Regions from separate parts of the Falsirhodobacter halotolerans genome, predicted to be linked through region 2. Evidence: riboswitches for the same ligand, from Rfam matches in the RefSeq annotation. Region 2 holds a riboswitch; the other holds the start of a gene.

Region 1 (4,079 bases), 710 kb from region 2:
ACGCGGCAGGGTCAGCCAACGCAGGCGGGCCAGACCGGTCATGCCCACCGAAGCGGCCAGCATTCCGTAATCCCGCGCAAGCGAGGTCGCGGCAGGGCGCAGGATGCGAAACGCAAACGGCAGCGCCAAAGTGGCGTTGACCAGAACCGTCACCGGCAGGGCCACGACCTCGGGCGCCAGGAACGGGAACAGTCCCAGAAACAGCCCCGTTCCCATCACGAGGCTGGAAGCGGCGAGCGGCAGCATCGCCACCACCTCCACCCACCGCCCGGGTGTGAGAGCCAGCGCGAGCGCCGCCCCCCCCGTCAGCGCGGTGGAGATCAGCGCGATCCCCACCGAACGGCCCGCAGCCCCCCAGACCGATGACGGCAGATCCAGAAGCGCGGGCGCGCCCCGCAGGGCCACCGCCCCCAGCGGTACCAGAAGAAAGGCCGCCGCCGCCGCGATGACCGCCGCGTCCACCCCCATCCGCCAACCCGCCGGACCTTGCGCGACGGCCCGGTCCAGCCCGCGCCCGAAGCCCCCCGGCACCGCGACGCGGGCGGCGATCAGCACCGCCGCGCCGCACAGGGCGAATTGCAGCGCCGACAGGCTGGCCGCGCGGCCCAGATCGAACTGGAACCGCAGCGCCTGATAAAGGGCGAGTTCCAGCGTCGTGGCCTTCGGCCCCCCGCCCAAGGTCAGCGCCACGGCAAAGCTGGTCAGGCAGATGACGAAGATCAGGACCAGCGTGCCGGGCAGAACCTCGACCAGCATGGGGCGTTCCAGATGCCGACGCACCCCGCGCGGGCCGAGGCCAAGGGCCGTGGCCAGCCGAAACCGCTCGGCCGGAATCGCCTGCCAGCCGTGCAGGATCAGGCGCACGGCCAGCGGCATGTTCAGGAACACATGCGCCAGCACCACGCCGTGCAGGCCATAGATGCGGATCGCGGGCAGACCGAAGCCCCCCAGCGTCTGATTGAGGATCCCCGATCGCCCGAACACCGCAAGCAACCCCAGAACCGCCACGATCACCGGCAACAGAAACGGCGCCCCCAGAAGCGCCACCAGCGCCCGCCGCCCCGGAAACCGCCGCCGCGCCAGCGCCCGTGCGACGGGAATGGCAAGGGCCACGGATATCACCGCCGACAACGCCGCCTGCACCAAGGTGAAGCGCAGGGCCGAGAGGTCGGCGCTCCACCCCCCTTCGGCGTGAAGGGCGACGAGGATCAGCGGCCCCAGCGTCAGCGCCAGAACCGCCGCCCCGACGATCAACGCGAGAGCGCGGCCTGCCATTCGGCAATCGCGGCGTCGCGCTGGGCGCGGACATCGTCAGGTGACAGGAAGATGGTTTTTTCGGGGCGCGGAAGGCGGTCGAATCCCTCGGGCAGCGGCACGGCGCGCGCGGGATACATCCAGTTCGTGGTGGCGATGACCTCTTGCGCCGCGGGGGTCAGAAGGAAGGTCAGAAAGCGGTCCGCCAGATCGGGCTGATCGGTGGCGGCCAGTTTTCCCGCCAGTTCGACCTGCAGGTAATGCCCGGCGGGAAAGATCGCGGCGGCCTTGGTGTCGTCCCCTTCGGCCAGAATGTGATAGGCGGGCGACGTGGTGTAGGAGAGAACCATGTCCGCCTCGCCTTCGGTGAACAGGCCATAGGCCTCGGACCAGCCGGGGGTCACGGTCAGGATGTTGTCGGCCAGCGCGGCCCAGATTTCGGGCGCGCGGGGGCCGTATTCCGCCTTGATCCACATCGCCAGCCCAAGACCGGGGGTGGAGGAGCGCGGATCCTGGATCACCACCTGCAGATCGGAGGCGGCCAGATCCTCGAAGCTGGTGGGCGGGGTGATGTCGGTGGTGTGGATGAAGGCGAACCAGCCCCAATCGAAGGGGGCGAAGGTGTCGTCCGTCCAATCGACCGGCAGGTCGGTGTCGGGGATCGTGGCAAGGGGGACGAACAGCCCGCTGTCCTTGGCATCCGCCATCAGGTTCGTATCAAGGCCAAGGACCACATCCGCCGTGCTGCGCGCGCCTTCCAGCTTCAGGCGGGACAGGACGGCGGCGGCGTCGCCGGGGGCGGTGAAGCGCAGCGTGCAGCCGCACTCCGCCTCGAACAGCGTTTTCAACTGCGGGCCGGGACCCCATTCGGTGGTGAAGCTGTCATAGGTCAGCACGTCCAGCACGGGGCGGTCCTGGGCCGTGGCGGCGAGGGGGAACAGGATCAGGGCAAGAACAAGGCGCATGTCATCCTCCTTACATCGGGGAAGACGGCCCTTGCGGCGCACCTTCCCTCCGCCGGGATCAACCGGATCAGGTTCGACGGGTTCGCGTCACGCATCTCAGCCCGAAGGCACCCCGAGGTTAGGAAGGACTTAGGGGGGAAGCCCGGCGCTGTCCAGCGGGAAGCGGGTTTTCCCCGCGCGGGGATTGCCCTATGGCTGAAGGCGACGATCTTGGGGGCGGGTATGAGCATCAACACCTTCGGACATCTGTTCCGCGTGACCACATGGGGCGAAAGCCACGGGCCGGCGCTGGGCGCGACCGTGGATGGCTGCCCCCCCGGCGTGCCTTTGGACGAGGCGGGGCTGCAGGTCTGGATGGATCGGCGCAAGCCCGGCACCAGCCGTTTCACCACGCAGCGGCGCGAACCCGATGCCGTGCGCATCCTGTCGGGCGTGTTCGAGGGGCGGACCACAGGCACCCCGATCCAGCTGATGATCGAGAACACCGATCAGCGGTCCAAAGATTATGGCGAGATTGCGACGGCGTTCCGGCCCGGCCATGCGGACCTGACGTATCACCTGAAATACGGGCTGCGGGATTATCGCGGCGGTGGGCGTTCCTCGGCGCGGGAGACGGCGGCGCGGGTGGCGGCGGGGGGCGTGGCGCGGGCCGCGCTGACGGCGCTGGCGCCGGATCTGACGATCACCGGGATGATGGTGCGCATGGGCGCACATGCGATCGACCGGACGCGGATGGACATCGGCACGGTGGGCGACAACCCCTTCTGGTGCCCCGACCCGGTGATGGCGGCGACCTGGGCCGAGTATCTGGACCAGTTGCGCAAGGACCACGATTCCGTCGGCGCGGTCATCGAGGTTGTCGCCTCGGGCGTGCCGGCGGGGTTGGGCGCACCGATCTATGGCAAGCTGGACACCGATCTTGCGGCGGCGATGATGTCGATCAACGCGGTCAAGGCGGTGGAGATCGGCGAGGGCATGGCGGCCGCCACCCTGACGGGGCGCGACAATGCCGACGAGATGCGGATGGGCCCGGATGGGCCGGAATTCCTGTCGAACCACGCGGGCGGCATCCTTGGCGGGATTTCCACGGGGCAGGATGTGGTGGTGCGCTTTGCGGTGAAACCGACCAGTTCGATCCTGACCCCGCGACGCACCGTCAACGAGGCGGGACAGGAGATGGATCTGGTCACCAAGGGCCGTCACGACCCTTGCGTCGGCATCCGCGCCGTGCCGGTGGCCGAGGCGATGATGGCGACCGTTCTTCTGGACCATCTGCTGCTGGATCGGGGGCAGACGGGCGGGGTGCGCGGCCGGATCGGATAGGGCGGGAACCTTCTCGCGTCTTTGTGTGTTGGGGGGCATAGACAGAGGAGACTACCAATGTCCGACTATCGCAATGACGACCGTCTTGAACGTGAATCCCCGCACGTTGTGCAGCAAGTGCACACGGAGCGTTCCGGAAGTTCGATTTTTCTGATCGTCGCCGCAGTGATCGCGCTTCTGGCGATCCTTTGGTTCGCCTTTGCCGGCGGCAACGACACGACGACGGCCCCGCCCGCACCGGCGGCAACCGAACAGACCGCCCCGACGACCGAAACCACGCCCGTGGTCCCGGATACGACCGTGGCACCAGAAACCGGCACGACGGAGTCGACCACGACTGCGCCCTGATCGGTATGATCTGAAGGGAAGGGGGGCAGCGTTTCGCTGCCCCTTTTTTCATGCGCGGGGAGGAAGGTCGCGCAGAATGGCGCGTGCGGCGGCCTGCGGGTCGGGGGCGGTCCAGACGGGGCGGCCCACGACGATATGGTCGGCCCCGTCGGTGATGGCCTGCGCCGGCGTGGCCACACGCTTCTGGTC
Region 2 (4,079 bases):
CCCTCCGCCGTCAGGATCTGCGCCGCTTCCACCAGGGCGAAGGGGTCGGGTTGCAGGCTGTCGGCATGGCCGATCACCTCCAGCTTGATCCACGGGGTGTCGAACACCTCGCGCGCCATGTGGGCGGTGGTCACGACCTCGCGCACCGAATGGCATCCGGCGGTGTTGGGCAGGACACGGATGCCAAGGTCGCGGATCAGGTTCCAGAAATCCTGCCCGCCCCCTGCCTCGCGCCGCAGGGACACGGTGGCAATGCCCGCCTTTGATGCGCGAAACGCATCGGCGAGGATCTTGGGCGAGGGGTATCCGGCCGTGCCCAGCATCAGCGGGCTGTTCACCTTCGTTCCGTAAAAGACGGGCATGATCAGCCCCCCTGCATCGGGGCGAGAACCTCCAGCGCCGCCCCTTCGGTCAGGGGGGTGGTGGCGCGCAGGCCTTTGGGCACGAAGGCCCCGTTCAGGGCGGTCGCGACCTTGCCGGTGAACCCGGCCTCGCTCAGCGCGCCTTCGACGTTGGTGGCGATCAGGTCGTGCGGGGTGCCGTTAATCGTGATGTTCATCCATGAACTCCGGTATCGTTCCTTGGGTCAGGTGGTCGGCGGCCATCCGCGCCATGGCGGGGGCCAGAAGAAAGCCGTGCCGGTGCAGGCCGTTGGCAAACAGCGTGCCGCCGATCCGGCGCAGGCGGGGCAGGTTGTCGGGAAAGGCGGGGCGGGCGTTCGCCCCCGTCTCGATCACCTCGCCCTCGGCCAGGGCGGGGTGGAGGGCATAGGCGGCGGACAGCATTTCCAGCAGCGCGCGGGCCGTGATGGGGCCGGTGGCCCCCGATTCCACCATCGTCGCCCCCAGCATGTAGATCCCGTCGCCGCGCGGCACGAGATAGAGCGGGATGCGCGAATGCAGCAGGCGAAGGGGCCGCGTCAGCGTCACCTCGGGGCAGCGCAGAACCACCATCTCCCCCCGCACGCCGCGCAGGTCGGGCAGGCGGTCGCGGGCGCTGCGGCCCCGGGTGTCCACGATCCGGCCGTCCAGCGGCGCGTCGAACCGGACCCCCCCTTCGGTCAGCCGCGCCACCAGATGGGAAAGGGCCGTGCGGGGCGACAGATGCGCCTCCCCCTCGAAGAACAGCCCCTCGCGGAAACGTCCGGCCAGCGCGGGTTCCAGCGCGGCGATGTCCTCGCCCGTCACGCGGCGATGGTGGGTCGTGCGGCGGGCGAACCGTTCCAGATCGGCCCGGTCCCGCGCGGGGCTGATCACCAATGTGCCGCGCCGTGTGACGGGCACGCCCGCCGCCGCCCACCAGTCGACAGCCTCCTGGCCCAGACGAAGGACGGGCTCCTCCGCCGTCTCCCCTTCGCAGAACGGGGCGAGCATTCCGCCCGCATACCATGAACACGCCTCCGGCCCCGGCGGGCGGGCGGCGATCTGCACGGGCACCCCGCGCGCGCGAAGTTCGGTGGCGATGCACAGGCCCAAGACGCCCGCGCCTTGAACGGTGATCATTGCGGCCCCCCCGAATGAAAGTGGTGAACCGGACCGTGGCCGTGGCCCAGACCCAGCCCATCGGCGGCGGCGATCGCCCCTTGCAGCCAGCGATGCGCGCGGGTGACCGCCTCCTCCATCGGCTGCCCGCGGGCCAGCCCGGCGGCGATGGCTGCCGAAAGCGTGCAGCCGGTCCCGTGGGTGTTGCGCGTGGCCTGCCGGGGGGCGGCCAGTCGGTGCACCCCGTCGCCCACCAGAAGATCGACACAGACCGGCCCCTCGGCATGGCCGCCCTTCATCAGGACGAAGGCCGCGCCCATGGCCCGCAGGGCGCGGGCCTGCTCCAGCATCGCGGCCTCGGTCCCGGCCAGCGGCAGGCGGGTCAGGCGGGCCGCTTCGGGCAGGTTGGGGGTCAGCACCGTGGCGCGGGGCAGAAGATGGGCAACCATCGCGTCCACCGCATCCTCGGGCAACAGAAGATCGCCCGATTTCGCCACCATCACGGGGTCCAGCACCACGGGCCGGTCGGGCAGGGCGGAGGCGACGGCGGCGATCGCCGCGGCATCCCCCACCATCCCGATCTTGACCGCGTCGATGCGGATATCCGCCAGCACCGTGCGCATCTGCGCCGCGATCGTCGCGGGGGCGACCGGATCGACCCGGGTGACCGCGCGCGTGTTCTGCGCGGTGATCGCCGTTATCGCGCTGGTGCCGAAGACCCCGAACGCGGCAAAGGTCTTCAGATCCGCCTGAATGCCCGCGCCCCCGCCGCTGTCGGAGCCTGCTATCGTCATCGCCGTGGGGGTCATGCCCGCCATCCTTCGTGCCAATGGGCCATGACGAACGGGGGTCTGCAACATATGCGGGCGGGATGTCCCCCGCGCGGGTCGCTGCACACTCGTTCCCTCCGCCGGCATGACCCGGATCAGGTTCGATGGGTCGGTGCATCGCACCTCTCAGCCCCCAGACGGGACGCCCCAACGAGTAGTCCCTTGACGCTAGCCGCCTGTCGCCGCCGATGCAAGCGGGGGTGGGCGAAATAAGAAGGTTGGTTCACATGCATGTCAGGATTGGGACATTCGTCCATTCAGACGGTATTCGGGCGGGATTGTCCGGGGTGCCTGTCGCCAGCGTGGAATATCGTTCCCGAACGCGGCGGGGCAGGACCGGCGTCACATCTTGCCACCTGACCCGAAATGCCCAACATGACGCCAAACCCGAACCGTCAGGGGACCGACATGAAAACCACCCTTCTTGCCACGCTGGCCCTGTTGGGCACCACCGGACTGGCGGTTGCCGATATCGGCCCGCTTGTGACCCCCGCCGATCTGGCGGCCGAAGGGTCCGCGCCCCTGATCCTCGATATCCGCGAGACGGGGTATGAGGCGGGGCACGTTCCGGGCGCGATCCCCGCGCCTTACGGCCTGTTCCGCGGTCCGGCGGAAAACCCCGGCGCGCTGGTCCCGGAGGAGGAGCTGGAATCCCGCCTGCGCGCCCTTGGCGTGACGCTGGACAGGCCCGTGGTCGTCGTGCACCAGGGCAAGGATGACAGCGATTTCGGGGCGGCGGCGCGGGTGTATTGGACCCTCAAATCCTCCGGTGTCAGCCAACTGGCGATTTTGAACGGTGGCATGAATGCGTGGCGCGATGCGGGCCAGCCGGTCCAGACCGAGGGCGTTGCGCCGACGCCGTCCACGGTGGATGTCACCTTTTCCGACCAGTGGCTGGCCACGCGCGACGAGGTGGACGCCATCGTCGCGGGCGACCGCACGGCCCACCTGATCGACGCGCGCCCGACGCCGTTCTTCGACGGGGCGCAGGCCCATCCGGCGGCGGCGAAACCGGGAACGCTGCCCCTGGCGCAAAGCGTGCCGCATTCGGGCTTCTTCGACGGCACCCCGCGTCTGGCGGGGGCCGACACGGCGCGTGACGTGGCCGCAGAGGCCGGGATCGGGCAGGGGGATGAGGTCGTGTCCTTCTGCAACACCGGCCATTGGGCGGCGACCGAATGGTTCGCCCTGTCCGAGGTGGCGGGCCTGCCCAACGTCAAACTCTATCCCGAATCCATGGTCGGCTATTCCCAGACGGGCGGCGCCATGCAGAACGAACCCAGCCTGTGGGACAATCTTGTGCGGCAGGTGCGGGGCTCGAACGGATGACGGCGGTTCCGATGACGGATGCGGGGCGGATCGCGCCCCGTCTTGGGCTGATCGCGGGGGCGGTGGCGGTGATCGCCGCCGTGTCCGTTTTCGCAGGCGCGCGCTATGGCCTTCTGCTGACCATTGGCCTTGGCATCGGCATGACGCTTGAGGGGTTGCGCTTCGGCTTCGCCGGGCCGTGGCGGGCGATGATCCTGCGGCGCGACCCGTCGGGGATCCTTGCGCAGCTTCTGGCGATCGGGCTCGTGTCGGTCGTGGCGTTTCCCCTGCTGGCCGCCCATGCGGGAGAGTTGGTAGGCGCGCAGGCCCCCATTGGCTGGGCCATGGCGGGGGGGGCCTTCGTCTTCGGCGCGGCGATGCAGGTGGTTCTGGGCTGCGGGTCGGGCACGCTGGTCAATGCGGGCAGCGGCAATCCGGTGGGGCTTCTGGCGCTGCCGTT

The links. A riboswitch is a leader RNA that binds a small molecule or an ion and turns the genes downstream of it on or off. The one in region 2 is predicted to bind thiamine pyrophosphate.
Region 1: another riboswitch for thiamine pyrophosphate. It lies ahead of thiB (thiamine ABC transporter substrate binding subunit); the one in region 2 lies ahead of thiD (bifunctional hydroxymethylpyrimidine kinase/phosphomethylpyrimidine kinase).

What each region holds. Positions count from the first base shown of each region.
Region 1 covers NZ_JALJAZ010000001.1:30,433-34,511, forward strand. Annotated here, with positions in the region: gene MU449_RS00160 (thiamine/thiamine pyrophosphate ABC transporter permease ThiP) at 1-1,275, opposite strand, end outside; gene thiB (thiamine ABC transporter substrate binding subunit) at 1,251-2,219, opposite strand; TPP riboswitch at 2,247-2,344, opposite strand; gene aroC (chorismate synthase) at 2,442-3,542, shown strand; gene MU449_RS00175 (hypothetical protein) at 3,600-3,890, shown strand; gene pyrF (orotidine-5'-phosphate decarboxylase) at 3,939-4,079, opposite strand, start outside.
Region 2 covers NZ_JALJAZ010000001.1:739,276-743,354, forward strand. Annotated here, with positions in the region: gene MU449_RS03945 (thiazole synthase) at 1-362, opposite strand, end outside; gene thiS (sulfur carrier protein ThiS) at 365-559, opposite strand; gene MU449_RS03955 (FAD-dependent oxidoreductase) at 543-1,502, opposite strand; gene thiD (bifunctional hydroxymethylpyrimidine kinase/phosphomethylpyrimidine kinase) at 1,499-2,290, opposite strand; TPP riboswitch at 2,367-2,471, opposite strand; gene MU449_RS03965 (sulfurtransferase) at 2,720-3,640, shown strand; gene MU449_RS03970 (YeeE/YedE family protein) at 3,637-4,079, shown strand, end outside.